DNA from 2 places in the Caulobacter sp. CCG-8 genome. Region 2 is predicted to be linked to the other one. Evidence: predicted binding sites of a transcription regulator. Region 2 holds the regulator's gene; the other holds the start of a gene.

Region 1 (8,461 bases), on a different contig from region 2:
ACCAGGCGACGCTTGTAGAAGTTCCACTGGCCCATGCCCGCCCAGCGGTCGTCGTAGGCGTAGGCGATCACGAAGCCCGACAGCAGGAAGAAGAAGTCCACCGCCAGGTAGCCGTGGTTGACGATCTGCTTCTGCGGATCGCCGCCGCTGTAGGCCTCGAACAGGTGGAAGACGACCACCATCAGCGACGCCACGCCGCGCAGCCCGTCCAGGATGACGTAGTGGCTCTTGGCGGGCGCGGTCGCATCGGTCGACGTTGCGGCGGCTGAGGCGGTCATTCGGTGTTTCCCCCGGCTTCGTTGGCGGCTCCCGTTCAAGGGTCGCCCGGAAGGCTTCTTGGGTTTATCGTTAAACCACAAGCGTATTTTTGACGGGGACGCCGAAGCGATGAGCCGGGGACGCCGGACCGGCCAGGCCGGACGGGTGACGATCAAGGCGGTGGCCGCCCGGGCCGGGGTGTCGGCCATGACGGTGTCGAACGTCTTCAACGACACGGGCAAGTTCGGCCGCGAGACCCGCGAGCGGGTGCTGGCCGCCATCGCCGAGCTCGGCTACGTGCCCAACTCGGCCGCGCGGCGGCTGGTGGGGGCGACGCCGGCCCGGGTCGGCCTGCTGTACGCCGGGGTCGACAGCCTGTTCATCGACGGGGTGCTGGCGGCCACGGCGGTGGCCAGCGCCGAGCGCGGCCTGCAGCTGATGGCCCGCAAGGCCGACTCGCCGGAGGACGCCCTGGCCGTCGCCCGCGCCCTGCAGGAGGCCGGCGCCGACGCCCTGCTGCTGCTGCCGCCGTTCGACACGGTGATGGCCGGCTCGGCCCGCTTCCGGGCCCTGGGCCTGGCCGCCGCCGCGATCGCCACGGCCGCGCCCCTGCCCGGCCTGTCCACGGTGCGCATCGACAACCGCGCCGCCTCGCGGGCGGTGACGCAGCTGCTGATCGACAAGGGCCGGCGGCGGATCGCGGTCATCGCCGGCCCGCGCGACCACTCCGACAGCGTCGAGCGCCTGCTGGGCTGCCGCGAGGCGCTGGCGGCGGCCGGCCTGCCCTTGCCGGACGAACGGGTGGTCGAGGGCCGCTTCACCTTCGAGTCCGGGCTGGAGGCCGCCGAACGCCTGCTGGACCTGCCCGAGCCGCCCGACGCGATCGTCGCGGCCAATGACGACATGGCCGCCGCCGTGCTGTGGATCGCCCACCGGCGCGGCCTGGTCCTGCCCCGCGACCTGGCCGTGACGGGCTTCGACGACACCCTGCTGGCCACCCGCGTCTGGCCGTCCCTGACCACCGTGCGCCAGCCGATCGACCGGATGACCGCCCGGGCCCTGGACCTGCTGCTGGACGCCCTGCGCCAGGGGCCGGAGGCGGCGCCGACGGACGTGCTGGAGACGCATGCGCTGGTCGAGCGGGCGTCGACCTAGACCTGAGACGGGGACATGCACTTGTGCGTGTCCCCAGCGGCGGCGCGGCGGTTTGGGGACACGCACAAGCGCATATCCCCGGCCCCTACCCCGGCCCAAAGAAAAAGGGCGGGACCTTTCGGTCCCGCCCTCGTTCTTCAGCCGAGCCGACGTGGACTAGAAGTCCATGTCGCCCATGCCGCCGGGCATGCCGCCGGGGCCGCCGGCCGGGGCCGACTTCTTCGGGGCTTCGACGATGGCGGCTTCGGTGGTGATCAGCAGGCCGGCCACCGAGGCGGCGTCCTGCAGAGCGGTGCGGACCACCTTGGCGGGGTCGATGACGCCGTCGGCGACCAGGTCGACATACTGTTCGGTCTGGGCGTTGAAGCCGAAGGTGGCGTCGTCCTTCTCGAGGATCTTGCCGACCACGATCGAGCCTTCCACGCCGGCGTTCTCGGCGATCTGACGGATCGGGGCCTGCAGGGCGCGACGGACGATGGCGATGCCGGCGGTCTGGTCGTCGTTGTCGCCCGTGAGGGTCGCCAGCGCCTTCGAGGCCTTCAGCAGGGCGGTGCCGCCGCCGGGGACGATGCCTTCATCGGCGGCCGCGCGGGTCGCGTTCAGGGCGTCGTCGACGCGGTCCTTCTTTTCCTTCACCTCGACTTCGGTCGAGCCGCCGACGCGGATGACCGCGACGCCGCCGGCCAGCTTGGCCAGGCGCTCTTGCAGCTTTTCCTTGTCGTAGTCCGAGGTGGTGTCCTCGATCTGCTTCTTGATCTGCGAGATGCGGGCCTCGATGGCCGACTTCTCACCGACGCCGTCCACGATGGTGGTGTCGTCCTTGGTGATCGAGACCTTCTTGGCCTTGCCCAGCATGTCGAGCGAGACGTTCTCGAGCTTGATGCCCAGGTCTTCCGACACGACTTGAGCGCCGGTCAGGATGGCGATGTCTTCCAGCATGGCCTTGCGGCGGTCGCCGAAGCCCGGAGCCTTGACGGCGGCGACGCGCAGGCCGCCGCGCAGCTTGTTGACCACCAGGGTGGCCAGGGCTTCGCCCTCGACGTCCTCGGCGATGATCACCAGCGGACGGCCCGACTGGACGACGGCTTCCAGCACCGGCAGCAGCGGCTGCAGCGACGACAGCTTCTTTTCGAACAGCAGGATGAGCGGCTCTTCGAGCTGGACTTCCATCTTGTCGGCGTTGGTGATGAAGTACGGCGACAGGTAGCCGCGGTCGAACTGCATGCCTTCGACGACGTCGAGTTCGGTCTCGGCGGTCTTGGCTTCCTCGACGGTGATGACGCCTTCGTTGCCGACCTTGTCCATGGCGCGGGCGATCATGTCGCCCACTTCCTTGTCGCCGTTGGCCGAGATGGTGCCGACCTGGGCGATTTCGGCGTTGGTGGTGACCTTCTTCGACGACTTCTTGATCTCGTCGACGACGACGGCCACGGCCTTGTCGATGCCGCGCTTCAGGTCCATCGGGTTCATGCCGGCGGCGACCGACTTGAGGCCTTCCTGGACGATGGCTTGCGCCAGCACGGTGGCGGTGGTGGTGCCGTCGCCGGCCTTGTCGTTGGTCTTGCTGGCCACTTCGCGGATCATCTGCGCGCCGAGGTTCTCGAACTTGTCAGCCAGTTCGATTTCCTTGGCGACCGAGACGCCGTCCTTGGTCGAGCGCGGGGCGCCGAAGGACTTTTCGATCACGACGTTGCGGCCCTTGGGGCCCAGGGTCACCTTCACCGCGTTGGCGAGGATGTTGACGCCGCGCAGCATCTTGTCGCGCGCGTCCGAGGAGAAATAAACGTCTTTAGCGGCCATTTGAGAGCCCTTCTAAAAGAGAAACTTGGAGAGGAAACGGTCGAGCTGTCAGCCGGGCCTTAGGCCTCGACGATGCCCAGGACGTCGCTTTCCTTCATGATCAGCAGGTCCTGGCCGTCCACCTTCACTTCGGTGCCGGACCACTTGCCGAACAGGATGCGGTCGCCGGCCTTCACGTCGAGAGCAACAACGTCGCCCTTGTCGTTGCGGGCGCCGGGGCCGACGGCGACGACTTCGCCTTCCTGCGGCTTTTCCTTGGCGGTGTCGGGGATGATGATCCCGCCCTTGGTCTTGGTTTCTTCTTCGACGCGCTTCACCAGGACGCGGTCGCCGAGAGGGCGAAATTTCATGAGTCTTCTCCGTCGGGACGGTTTTAAATTATGGTTCGTCAGCCAGCGGGGAGCGTCGCTGTTAGCAGTCGCTCCCATCGAGTGCCAACGCCGGGCAGGAGTTAGGACCGGGGGTGGGGGGAGTCAAGGACGCCGGACGTCGATTTGCTGTGGGCGAAAACCGCTCAAGCTCAGACGGCGGACGGAAAGCCGGGTCGCAGGCGTTGGATCAGGAAGATCAGCACGAGGACGGCGCATGACAAGGATCCCCCTCCTCACCGGCCCGGCCTTCGCCGCCCTGCTCCTGCTGGGCGCCTGCGCCAGCGACGCCACCCTGCCCGTGCGCACCGTGACCGACGTCGACGCCGACGCCGGGACGGTCGAGCTGGTCAGCGGCCAGGACCTGGAGATCGCCCTGCCCCTGACCGCCGGCACGGGCTACGGCTGGCGGCTGGACCAGGAGCCCTCGCCCCTGCTGACGGGCGGCTCCAGCTTCCAGACCGAGGCCAAGGCGCCCGGCGCGCCGGTGCGGACGGTCTATCGCTACACCGCCGCCGCGCGCGGCCGGGGCGACCTGTCCTTCACGCTCAAGCGCCCCTGGGAGCCCGACGCGCCCGGCGACCGGCGGGTGGTCTTCCACATCCGCGTGCGCTGAACGCCCGACGACGCCCCGATTTCCGGACGCGCGAGGATTGTTGCGACGCCGCAAATACTCGCGGGAAACATCGCATAACGATGCTATTCCAACGTCTCGAAGGAAAATGGAAAAATCTTTTGAGGGCCACCGGTTTCCGGGACGTCTTTATGGGCGTTTTCCGGCAAATGCGGCCATGGTGTGTCCCTGACGCGACAGCGTTCTCCTAGTTTTATGACAAAGCTGTAATTGTCGTTGACCGGATTCGGAGCGGCCGATTACCTCGCCATCCGGGGAAAAACATCGACTCCGTATTCGCTCAACACACCGCGCACGAACCCTTCGTGCGTGCATGGGGGTACTTTTGCAAAAATCCACCACTCGCGCGCGCCTGCTCGCGTCTTCGCTGCTGTGCGGCGCCGTCCTGGCCGGTCCGTCCCTGGTCCTGGCTCAAACGGCTGACAACGCCACCGTCGAAGAAGTCGTCGTCACCGGTTCGCGCATCAAGCGCGACACCTTCTCGGCCCCGTCGCCGATCGCCACGGTGTCGAACGAGACCATCACCGACTCGGGCAACGTGATCCTCGGCGACGTGCTGATGGACCTGCCGATGGTCAACGCCAACAGCAACGCGCAGAACACCTCGTCGACGCTGTTCAACGCCGGTCAGGCCCGCATCGACCTGCGCGGCCTGGGCGCCTCGCGCACCCTGGTGCTGGTCGATGGCCGCCGCCACGTGTTCAGCGACGCCGCCTCGCCGGCCGTCGACCTGAACATGATCCCCTCGCTGATGGTCGAACGCGTCGACGTCGTGCCGGGCGCCGGTTCGGCCGTGTACGGCTCGGAAGCCATCGCCGGCGTCGTCAACCTGATCATGGTCAAGAAGTACGACGGGCTGAAGCTCGACGTGCAGACCGGCATCTCGCAGGAAGGCGACGGCGAAGAGTACCGCGTCGGCGCCCTGTACGGTCACAAGTTCCTGGACGATCGCCTGAACGTGGTGGTCGGCGCCGAACTGGCCCGCCAGGAAGGCATCATGCAGAAGGACCGCGACTGGGCCATTCCGGGCATCCGTCGCGACACCACCAAGGCTTCGCAGCCGGTGATCATGAACAGCCGCTCGAACACCTCGCCCTACGCGACGTTCCAGCTGATCGGCGGCAACACCCTGGGCACGGCCCGCGCCGTGACCCTGGACGTCCGCGACCCGACCAAGGTGGTCCGCCTGTCGGCCCCCTGCTCGACCGCCACCGTCCAGCCGACCTGTCAGGACGAGGCCCTGTTCTACAGCGGCGTCCTGAACCAGTTCCAGAACGAGACCAGCCGCGGCTCGGTGCGCGGCTACGCCGACTACGCCGTGACCGACCACGTCAAGCTGTTCGGCGAGTTCAGCTACGCCCGGGCCAAGGCCTACGGCATCTTCCAGCCGGCCTTCTCGTCGGCCGTCGGCGGCGGCACCATGCCGGTGACCATCAAGGGCGACAACGCCTTCCTGAACGGCACGGGCTCCACCGCCGCGGCGCTGCGCGCCGAATGGCTGGCGGCCGGCAAGACCCTGACCGCCGCCCAGACCGCCCAGGTCGGCAAGTTCTGGGTCGAGTTCGGCGGTCGTAACGTCGAGACCGACCGCGAAACCGTCCGCGCCGTCGTCGGCATGAACGGCGACTTCGACGCCATCGGCCGCAACTTCTCGTGGGACTGGTACGCCCAGTACGGCAAGACCACCGGCGACACGACCTCGTTCAACGTCCCCAACATCCAGAAGGTGCAGTGGGCCACCGACGCGATCCTGGTCGGCGGCAACGTCGTCTGCCGCGCCACCACCGTGGCCGCCACGGCCGCGGCGGCCGCCGGCTGCAAGCCCTGGGACCTGGTGAACGGCGCCTCCAAGGACGCGATCAACTACACCAACGCCACGGCCACCACGACCGCCGACATCAAGCAGACCGTCGCCGGCGCCAACATCACCACCGACCTGTTCACCCTGCCCGCGGGCGCGGTGGGCGTGGCCGCCGGTGTTGAATACCGCAAGGAAGAAAGCACCTTCATCCAGGATCCGGTCTCGGCCGTCCCGAACACGCTGTTCTTCAACGCCGTCGGCACCCGCGCCGGCCAGTACGACAGCAAGGACGCCTACGGCGAAATCCGCGTTCCGGTCTTCAAGGACCTGAAGTGGACCTACGACCTGAGCGTCGAAGCGGCCGGCCGCATCAGCGACTACTCGACCATCGGCACCGCCAAGCAATGGCGTCTGGCCGGCGAGTGGGCGCCGATCCGCGACATCCGCTTCCGGGCCAACAAGGGCACCTCGGTGCGCGCGCCCAACATCGTCGAGCTGTACTCGCCGCAGAGCGTCAACTTCACCAGCACGGCCCAGGACCCCTGCGACAAGTCGCAATACGGCGGCCTGAGCGCGTCGCAGGTGACGACCCGCGTGGCCAACTGCTCGGCGGCCATCAGCGGCTACAACAAGGACACCTTCGTCTCGAACATCGGCACGGGTCGCTCCTCGCTGCAGCTGCAACAAGGCGGCAACCCCGACCTGAACGAGGAAAAGGCCACCACGACCCAGATCGGCGTGGTCCTGCAGCCGCGCTTCATGCCGGGCTTCCAGCTGGCCTTCGACTGGTACAAGAGCGACATCACGGATGAAGTCGGCACCGTCCCGACCCAGACCCTGCTGACCGACCTCTGCTACAACTCGACCACGGCCTACGCCTCCAACCCGTTCTGCGCCCAGATCATCCGGGACGCGACCGGCAGCTCGCAGACGCCGGCCGCCGGCGTGGCGGGCGGCATCAGCCGCGTGATCCTGCTGAACCAGAACGTGGCGTCGGTGAAGATCGAGGGCTGGGACTCCTCGGCCCAGTACCAGTTCCCGCTGGCCAGCCTGCTGCAGGTGAGCGACGAGATCGGCGACGTCAGCCTGCGCGTCGACGTCACCCGTCAGTATCACTGGAAGCTGCAGGGCCTGCCGGGCCAGGCCTTCACCGAGCTGGCCAACGCCATTCCGAACGCGACCCCGGAATGGAAGGCCAACATGGCGGCCACCTGGTCGGGCCAGAAGCTGCGCCTGCAGTGGCAGACCCGCTTCATCGGCTCCATGGCCGTGGCGACCCCGTCCACGCCGGTCTCGTCGCTCGATCCGTACTACACGGACGACCACTTCGAGCACGACGTGCGCGCCACCTACCGTCTGAACGACCAAGTGTCGTTCCGCGGCGGCGTCGTGAACGTGACCAACGAGCGTCCGCCGTTCCTGCCCGAGACCTACACGGGCACGGGCACCGGTTCGTCGACCTACGACAACCGCGGCCGCTTCTTCTTCATCGGCGCGACGATGACCTACTAGGCCTCGCGTCGGTCCCGGGTTCGCCCGGGGCCGGTTCGAGCGGAGGGGGCGGCGGACCATCCGGTCCGCCGCCTTTTTTCGTTGGGCGCTTTCCTGGCCTTGGCGCGGGCGCGGAAACTTGGTCTTGATGGGTCGGTGACGGAGGATCCGCGATGATCGACCATATCGGCCTGACGGTGAGAGACCTCGACGCCTCCAAGGCCTTCTACGACGCCGCCTTCGCCCCGCTGGGGATCGACGTGGTGATGAGCGTCGGCGCCGAGGAGACCGGCGCCCACGCCTTCCTCGGCTACGGCCCGCGCGCCGACGGCCGCGACATCCAGGCGGGCAAGCCCAGCTTCTGGATCGGCGGCGGCGAGACCCTGACCGGCCCCATGCACGTGGCCTTCACGGCCGGGACGCGGGCGGCGGTCGACGCCTTCCACGCCGCGGCCCTGGCGGCCGGCGGCCGCGACAACGGGGCGCCCGGCCTTCGGCCGCATTATCACCCCAACTACTATGGAGCTTTCGTGCTCGATCCGGACGGCCGCAACGTCGAGGCCGTCTGCCATGCCCCGGCCTAGACGAGCGGAGACCCTGCGAGCGTGACCATCTCGAGCTACGGCCTTTCGCTGATCCTGGCGATCATCGCCTGCGTGATCGGCGGCGCCCTGGGCGGCCTGACCCTGGTCCGCCCCGGTTCGGTGCTGGGACTGACCGCCCTGGGCGGCGACCCGCCGCCGGCCGGGGAGGGGGACGGCGACGCGCCGCCCGCCGCCTCGCCGACCGAGGGCCGGGCCCTGGGCGGCCTCCTGATCCTGTCGCACGCCACGGCAGCGCTGTTCCTGGGCTACCAGTCCAACGTCGGCGCGGCCATGGCCTTCGCCCTGGCCATGGCCTGGACGGGCGCGGCCCTGGGCCGGGCCGTCTCGGCCCTGGTGGACAAGTCGAAGG
Region 2 (8,461 bases):
TCTTCTATTTCGAAACCGCCTCGCGCTGTTTCACGAACAGCTCGCCGATGCCCTTCTCGGCCAGGGCGAACAGCTGCTCGAACTCGGCGCGGGTGAAACCGCGCTTCTCGCCGGTGGCCTGGATCTCGACGATGTCGCCGGCGTTGGTCAGCACAAAGTTGCTGTCGGCCTCGGCGCTGCTGTCTTCCTCGTAGTCCAGGTCAAGCACCGGGGTGTCCTTGAACACGCCGCACGAGACGGCCGCCACCTGGCCCAGGATCGGGTCGGTCTTCAGCACGCCTTCCTCGATCAGGTAGTTGACCGCGATGCGCAGGGCGACCCAGGCGCCGGTGATGGCGGCGGTGCGGGTGCCGCCGTCGGCCTGGATGACGTCGCAGTCCAGGCTGATCTGGCGCTCGCCCAGGGCCTTGAGGTCGACCACGGCGCGCAGGCTGCGGCCGATCAGGCGCTGGATCTCCTGGGTGCGACCGCTCTGCTTGCCGATCGCGGCCTCGCGGCGGCCCCGGGTGTGGGTGGCGCGCGGCAGCATGCCGTATTCGGCCGTGACCCAGCCCGAGCCCTTGTTGCGCAGCCAGCCGGGGACGCTTTCCTCGACCGTGGCGGTGACCAGCACCTTGGTGTGGCCGAAGCCGACCAGGCACGAGCCTTCGGCGTAGCGGTTGACGCCGGTTTCCAGCGTGACTTCGCGCGTTTGGTCGGCGGCGCGTTCGGACGGACGCATGGGAAACTCCGGGGCTTTGCGTGATAGGATGGGGCCGCTTATCCTAGTTAAGACGGTCGTCCAATCCCGTCGAAGCCCGAGACATCCGGGTGAGGCGCGTTCGAAGGCTACATGACACAGCTCTTTTCGGGGTTTTCCGCACAGACTCCCAGCCTCACGGACCTGGACGCCCGCGCCCGCGACATCTTCCGGCGGGTGGTCGAATCCTATCTGGAGACCGGCGAACCGGTCGGATCGCGGACGATCTCGCGCGGCGGGGTGCAGCTGTCGCCGGCCTCGATCCGCAACACCATGCAGGATCTGGCCCAGCTGGGCCTGCTGGACGCCCCCCACACCAGCGCCGGCCGCATCCCCACCCATGCGGGCCTGCGGATGTTCGTCGACGGCCTGCTGGAGGTGGGCGACATCGGCGAGGAGGAGCGGCGCATCATCGAGTCGCGCCTGTTCGCCCACGGCCGCTCGTTCGAGGAGGCCATGGGCGAGGCCAGCGCGATCCTGTCGGGCCTCGCCGGCGGCGCCGGGGTGGTGGTCGCCCCGGTCCGCGAGGGCGGGGTCAAGCACGTGGAGTTCGTGGCCCTGGGCGCCGACCAGGCGCTGGCGATCATGGTGTTCGACGACGGCGCGGTGGAGAACCGGCTGATGCGGCGCGCCGCCGGCGTCACCCCGGCCGCCCTGCAAGAGGCCTCGAACTTCCTCAACGCCCGCCTGCGCGGCCGCACCCTGAACGAGGCCAAGGTCGAGATGGCCGCCGAGCTGGACACGGCCCGGCGTGAACTGGACGCCGCGGCGGCGCGTTTGGTCGAGGACGGCCTGGCCGCCTGGAGCGGCGGCGAGGACCCCGATCGCGCCCTGATCGTGCGGGGCCGCGCCAACCTGCTGGCCGACGCCAGCGCCCGGGAGGACCTGGAGCGCGTGCGCCGGCTGTTCGACGACCTGGAGCAGAAGGGCCAGCTGATCGGCCTGCTGGACGACGTGAGGACGGCCGAGGGCGTGCGCATTTTCATCGGGGCCGAAACGCGACTCTTTTCGCTTTCGGGTTCCTCCCTGATCGCGGCGCCCTATATGACGGGCCGACAGAAGGTGCTGGGGGCGATCGGCGTGATCGGCCCCACCCGCTTGAACTACGCTCGGGTGATCCCGCTGGTGGACTATACCGCCCGGGTGCTCGGGCGGATGATGGACGGATGAGGACTAGATGACCGACGAACAAACGCCGGCCGAGGACGTGGCCTTCGAGGCCGACGACGCCGCGCAGGAAATCGAGGCGCTGCAGCTGGAAGTGGCCGCCCTGAAGGACCAGGCGCTGCGCTTCGCCGCCGAGGCCGAGAACACCAAGCGTCGGGCCGAGCGCGAGATGAACGACGCCCGCGCCTACGCGATCCAGAAGTTCGCCCGCGACCTTCTCGGCGTGGCCGACAACCTGTCGCGCGCCACCGCCCACAGCCCGCGCGAGTCGCAGGACGCGGCGGTCAGCAACTTCATCATCGGCGTCGAGATGACCGAGAAGGAGCTGCAGAGCGCCTTCGAACGCAACGGCCTGAAGAAGATCGACCCGGGCAAGGGCGAGAAGTTCGACCCGCACCTGCACCAGGCGGTGATGGAGCAGCCCTCGGACGAGGTCGCCGCCGGCGGCGTCATCCAGGTTCTGCAGGCCGGCTACGAGCTGATGGGCCGCCTGGTCCGCCCGGCCATGGTCGCCGTGGCCGCCAAGGGCTCGACCGGCCCGGACGCCCCGGCCGAACCGACCGCCGCCCCCAACCCCTACGCCAGCAACGGCGCGGATACGGGCGGTTCGTTCGACACCAAGGCTTAGTCTCAACCGCAAAATCCGTTGTCATCCCGGAAGCCTCGCAGAGGCTGTCCGGGATGACAGCATTTGGAGTGCGGGAGAGCGCTCAGCCCTCCCCCTCGATCAAATCCGCCAGCCCCTTGGCCCCGGCCACCGCATCCGCCCAGGTCGTGTCGAAGTCCTTGTCCTCGCCGTAATACGGATCGGCCACCGACTTGCCCCGGCGGCCTTCGACCGCGTCCAGCAGCAACAGCAGCTCCGCCGTCGCGTCAGACGGCCGGATGCGCTTCAGGTCGGCGAGGTTGTCGCGATCCAGCGCCACGACGTGGGTGAACCGGCGGAAGTCCTCGGGCTCCACCTGCCGGCCGCGGTAGTGGGCGATGTCGACGCCGTTGCGCAGCGCCGTCGCCTGGGCCCGGCGGTCGGGCGGGTGGCCCACGTGCCAGGACCCGGTGCCGGCCGAATCGATCTCGACCTCCAGGCCCCGCCGCTCGACCTCGCGGCGGAAGGCCGCCTCGGCCAGGGGCGAGCGGCAGATGTTTCCGAGACAGACGAACAGGACGGCGGGACGCGGCACGGGCAACCTTCGGCGATGTGCGGGCCGCTTGCGCGCGGCCTCGGCAGGCCCAACATGTAGCCTCGCCCATTCTCCTGACGAAAGGCCGACTTCCCATGACCACGCAAACCGCGATCCTCGCCGGCGGCTGTTTCTGGGGCGTCCAGGACCTGCTGCGCCGCTATCCCGGGGTGATCAAGACCCGCGTCGGCTATTCCGGCGGCGACGTGCCCAACGCCACCTACCGCAACCACGGCACCCACGCCGAGGCGATCGAGATCGTCTTCGACCCGGCCGTGATCAGCTATCGCCGGATCCTGGAGTTCTTCTTCCAGATCCACGACCCGACCACCCTGAACCGCCAGGGCAACGACAAGGGCCTCAGCTACCGCTCGGCGATCTTCTACCTGGACGACGAGCAGAAGCGCGTGGCCGAGGAGACCATCGAGGACGTCGACGCCTCGGGCCTGTGGCCGGGCAAGGTGGTGACCGAGGTCGCCCCCGCCGGACCGTTCTGGGAGGCCGAGCCCGAGCACCAGGATTACCTGGAGCGCATCCCCAACGGCTACACCTGCCACTTCATCCGGCCGGACTGGAAGCTGCCGACCAAGGCCGAGCGCGCCGGCGTCGGCTAGTCCGCCCGCCGCGCTATCGCTCCAGTGCGCATTTCGCCGCGGCCGGGCCTTCCCCCGGTCGCGGTTTGCGCTAATGTCGCAAGTCCATTCATTGCGGGGCCACGGGGGGATTCTCTCTGACGGCGGCGGCCCTGGGACCTGGACCGAGATATGAAGCTTACCATCGAGCGGGCGGCGCTGCTGAAGGCGCTGGGTCACGTGCAGAGCGTCGTCGAACGCCGCAACACCATCCCGATCCTGTCGAACATCCTGCTGTCGGCCGACCGCGACACCCTGTCGTTCTCGGCCACCGACCTGGACATGGAGATCATCGACGAGGGCCTGGCCCAGATCGACCAGCCCGGCCAGATCACCGCCCCGGCCCACACGCTCTATGAAATCGTCCGCAAGCTGCCCGACGGCTCGGACGTCTCGCTCAGCTTCAGCGGCGACGACCCCCGCCTGGTGATCCAGGCCGGCCGCTCGCGCTTCAACCTGCCGGTCCTGCCGGCCGGCGACTTCCCGGTGATGAGCAGCGACGGCCTGTCGGGCCGCATCTCTGTCGACACCAACGAGCTGATCCGGCTGATCGACAAGACCCGCTTCGCGATCTCGACCGAAGAGACCCGCTACTATCTGAACGGCCTGTACCTGCACACCGTCAACGACGGCGGCGTGACCAAGCTGCGCGCCGTGGCCACCGACGGCCACCGCCTGGCCCTGGCCGAGATGGACGCCCCTGAGGGCGCCGCCGGCCTGCCCGGCGTGATCGTGCCCCGCAAGACCATCCAGGAGGCCCGCCGCCTGATGGAATCGGCCGGCGAGCAGGTCGACCTGCAGATCAGCGCCCAGAAGATCCGCTTCGAGTTCGGCCGCGCGGCCCTGACCTCCAAGGTCATCGACGGCGCCTTCCCGGACTATCTGCGCGTCATCCCGCGCGACAACGCCAAGATCCTGACCCTTGACAACGACCTGTTCGCCAAGGCCGTCGACCGTGTTGCCACCATCTCGGCCGAGAAGAGCCGCTCGGTGAAGCTGGCCGTCGAGCCGGGCCGCATCACCCTGACCGTGCGCAACATGGAGGCCGGCCAGGCCGTGGAAGAGGTCGAGGTCGATTACGACGGCGAGGCCTTCGAGATCGGCTTCAACGCCCGCTACCTGCTGGACGTCTGCGGCCAGATCGGTGGCCCGATCGCCGAGTTCCGCTTCGCCGACCCGGCCTCGCCCACCCTGGTGGTCGACCCGACGGACCCGGGCGTGAAGTACGTGCTGATGCCGCTGCGGGTCTAAGCCCCGCCGACATCGCCGGAAGGAGAACGGGCGCCGCGTGCGCCCGTTTTGCTGTCTGGACCGCGCCAAGTGTGTGTATTCGCACACGAATGGCGCGCCTTACGCCACATCGGCGTGAGGCGCCTCGCGGCAAGATCGCGGTCGAACGTGACCACGGTCTTCCGAGGTTCCCATGGCCAGAAAGACGCACGAGGCGTGGCAGTTGCGGCTTCTGCCGCTGATGATGGCGTTCGTCGTCGGGGCGGCGGTGTTCTTCAGCGCCGTCGTGCTGTGGCGTTTCGTGGCGATGGACGACCAGCTGGCCGCGCCTCGAGGCGGGATCGAGGCCCTGGGCGCCCTGCCCGCCGGACTGGGCGACGACGCCAAGGCGGCCCTGGCGCTGGAGCGCTACGTCATCGAGCGGCGCTACGACCAGGCCTCGCTGATCGTGCGGGCCCGCCTGTGGACCCGGTTCGTCGGCTTCATCACCGGCATGCTGCTGGCCCTGGTGGGCGCGACCTTCGTGCTGGGCAAGCTGGAAGAACCCCAAGCCAGCCAGGCCTCGGGCACGGCGGGAGTCGCCGGCCACAAGCTGGGTTTCGCCCTTTCCAGCGCCTCGCCCGGCATCGTCCTGGCCATGCTCGGCACAGTCCTGATGGCGCTGACCATCGCCATCCCCGGCCAGGCCAGCACCCAGGACGCGGCCATCTACTACCACGGCGGGAACCCGCTCGGCGTCATGGCCGATCCGGGCCTTCCAGACCCCTCGCCCCCATGCCCGCCAGGCGAGACCGATCCCTTCAAATGCCTGCCCGAGCAGGTCCCAGAGAGCCAAAGGAGCAAGTCATGACCCATTCCCTTCGCGGGCCGGGAGCGATCGCTCTCGCCCTGATCCTCACGGCGTCCCTGCCGGCGGCGGCCGCGGCCGAACCCGCCGAGGTCGCCCAAGGCGGCGCCTACTTCAACAGCAAGAACTATGAGATGGCCTTCAGGACCCTCAAGCCGTACCGGGCCAGGACGCCCGGGACGCTGAAGGTGGACTTCATGCTCTCCGCCAGCGCCTGCCGGATCGACTATCCGGGCCTGCCGGCCTGGGGCAAGTCCGGCCTGACGTTCCTGCCCACCCGCTACAAGGTGGACGCCCCGACGAACCAACTCATCGAATGGTACAAAGCGAACTGCGGACGGGGCGCGCAGAAGCCGACGAACTACGCCGCCATGACCGGCGGCACCTCCGGGACCTTCATGGAGGCCTTCCTGAAGGACCTGGCGGCTTCGAGCCTGGACAAGGGAACCGCCGCGACGGCGGCCGACGCGACCCTCGCCGCCCCGGGGAACACGGCGTTGCGCGACGCCGGCGCGACCAGCGCCCTGCGGAACGGTTCGGTCCAGGCCCCGGCGGCGGCCAAGCTCGGCGCCGCCGGGGCGCTGAACCGGCAGTAGGACCGCTCGCACACATGCGAGCATGACCTCCGCGACGCCCGTCGCGCGTCGGCCTTCATGTCCTGGAAGATGGAAGGGAAGGCGCGCGACGGACGTCCTGAGACCACGCCCCGGTCCGAAGACGGCCTTCAGGCGATGCCCAGCACCCGCACGGCCAGCCACAGCGCGCCGCAGACGATCGCCCAGCCGGTGGCGACGCCGAGTTCCGGGTGGTCCCGCCACCATTGGCGCCGAGCGCCCAAAGCCTTGAGTTTCACGTGCCCCCTCCCCAGGGTTTGTTACCGTTATTCATGCGCGACATAATGACTCGCGCAAGCAACCTCCGGTGTTACGCGATCGTCACATATCGGCCCGTTCTTGTCGCCCCCGTCGCCCATGCTAATGTCCGTTTCATAAGAAAACGGGAGGAAGCGCATGGCGAAGATCAGCTACATGACGGTCGGCTCGAACAAGCTGGAGGCGGCCAAGGCCTTCTACGACGACCTGCTGGGCTCGATCGGCATGAAGGGGGTCTATGACCACCCGTCCGGCGGGAGGCTCTATCGCGGCAAGGGCACGGGGCTGTTCGGGGTGCTGGGTCCGTACGACGGCAATCCGGCCTGCGTCGGCAACGGCATTTTGGGCGGGTTCGACTTCGAGACCCGCGAGGAGGTCGACGCCTTCCACACCCGGGCCATCGAACTGGGCGGCTCGTGCGAGGGCGGCCCGGGCGAGCGGATGCCGGGCGCCTATTTCGCCTATTTCCGCGACCTCGATGGCAACAAGCTGTGCGGCTACAAGTTCGGCTGACGCCGCCAGCCGAACTGGAGCCATGGCGATGAGGCGGAAGCGGGCGCCTGGGAGCGCCCGTTTTTTGGCCCCGAACTCGATGTGCGCAATCGCACATAAATGGAGAGAGACACCTCACAGCCAGCCGGGCGGCGTCGAGGCACGGTCACGGCCGGACCAAGGAAACCCTCCGCGACGGCGACGCCCCGATCGTCCGCGCGGGTTCCTTAAAGCCAAGGAACAGCCCATGACCTCTCGCCTCAAATCCGGTCTGGTCGCCGTCGCCCTGATCGCGGCCTGCCCGCCCGCTCCCGCCCTGGCCGCAAAGGCCGCCAAACCCGTCGATCCTCCCGAAGTCCAGCGAGGCCGGGCCTTCTTCGAGAACTGGGAGTACGAGCGCGCCTTCAACACGCTCGTGCCCTACCGCCACAAGGCGGGCGGCACGCCGCAGGTCGATTTCCTGATCGCCGCCAGCGCCTGCAAGATCGCGCAAAAGGACCTGCCCGCCAGGGGCAGGGCGGCCCTGGCCTCCCTGCCGGATCGCTACGAGGGGACCAGGGCGTGGGAGGCGTGGCGGCAACCCGCCAGCGAAGCCCTGCGCACCTGCGGCCAGGACCTGCAAAGGCCGATCTTCGTCGCGGGCTCGGCCGGCGTCTCCGGCAAGTTCATCGGCAAGCCCCCGGAGGACTCGACCCCGCCGCCCAGCGCGATGGTGGACGAGGCCCTGCCCGAGCCCGCCGCGCCGGAGAAGGAGGTCGCCGCGGCGGCCGAGACCGCACCGCAGGCCGCTCCGCAGAAGGGGACCAAGTCGAACTCCCGGAAGCTGCGCAACGCCATGGCCGGCATCGCCGCCACCGCGGCCGCCGCCTTCCTGAGCAGCCTGGCCGAGAACGCCGGCGCGGCGGCGGCGGAGAAGTTCAAGGATCCCGGCGACCAGGAGGCCGACAAGTAGAAGGTTCCGCACGTCTGGAGCGGGCCCTTGATGCCGATCCGGACCTGAGCCCCTATATCCTCGCCGGACGCGTTCGGCGCCGGCGAGGAGCATCTCATGAGCATGGATTTGAGCGGCCGCGCGGCCCTGGTCACCGGCGCGTCGTCGGGCTTCGGCGAGGCCGTGGCCCTGGGCCTGGCCAAGGCCGGCGCCAAGGTGGCCCTGGCCGCCCGCCGCGAGGACCGCCTGCGCGACCTGGCCGCGCGCATCCAGGCCGCCGGCGGCGAGGCCCACGTGATCGTCGCCGACTTCACCCAGGAAGACCAAGCCCAGCGCGCGGTCCGCGAGGCCGAGGCCGCGTTCGGTCGGC

Evidence for each region. Region 2 encodes HrcA, which represses chaperone genes, less so after heat shock. Its sites were predicted from a motif close to GTTAGCANTCNNNNNNNNNGANTGCTAAC; they were not measured.
Region 1: the regulator HrcA is predicted to act here: its motif matches at 3,624-3,652, upstream of groES (co-chaperone GroES).

The regions. Positions count from the first base shown of each region.
Region 1 covers NZ_JBBEUD010000007.1:218,109-226,569, reverse strand. Annotated here, with positions in the region: gene WAE60_RS09355 (acyltransferase) at 1-278, opposite strand, end outside; gene WAE60_RS09350 (LacI family DNA-binding transcriptional regulator) at 388-1,413, shown strand; gene groL (chaperonin GroEL) at 1,570-3,213, opposite strand; gene groES (co-chaperone GroES) at 3,273-3,563, opposite strand; gene WAE60_RS09335 (protease inhibitor I42 family protein) at 3,799-4,197, shown strand; gene WAE60_RS09330 (TonB-dependent receptor) at 4,541-7,528, shown strand; gene WAE60_RS09325 (VOC family protein) at 7,681-8,091, shown strand; gene WAE60_RS09320 (DUF4345 family protein) at 8,119-8,461, shown strand, end outside.
Region 2 covers NZ_JBBEUD010000004.1:119,819-128,279, forward strand. Annotated here, with positions in the region: gene rph (ribonuclease PH) at 5-721, opposite strand; gene hrcA (heat-inducible transcriptional repressor HrcA) at 833-1,909, shown strand; gene grpE (nucleotide exchange factor GrpE) at 1,917-2,534, shown strand; gene WAE60_RS04895 (low molecular weight protein-tyrosine-phosphatase) at 2,617-3,087, opposite strand; gene msrA (peptide-methionine (S)-S-oxide reductase MsrA) at 3,183-3,701, shown strand; gene dnaN (DNA polymerase III subunit beta) at 3,852-4,970, shown strand; gene WAE60_RS04910 (hypothetical protein) at 5,143-5,799, shown strand; gene WAE60_RS04915 (hypothetical protein) at 5,796-6,392, shown strand; gene WAE60_RS04920 (hypothetical protein) at 6,521-6,649, opposite strand; gene WAE60_RS04925 (VOC family protein) at 6,807-7,181, shown strand; gene WAE60_RS04930 (hypothetical protein) at 7,408-8,112, shown strand; gene WAE60_RS04935 (SDR family NAD(P)-dependent oxidoreductase) at 8,209-8,461, shown strand, end outside.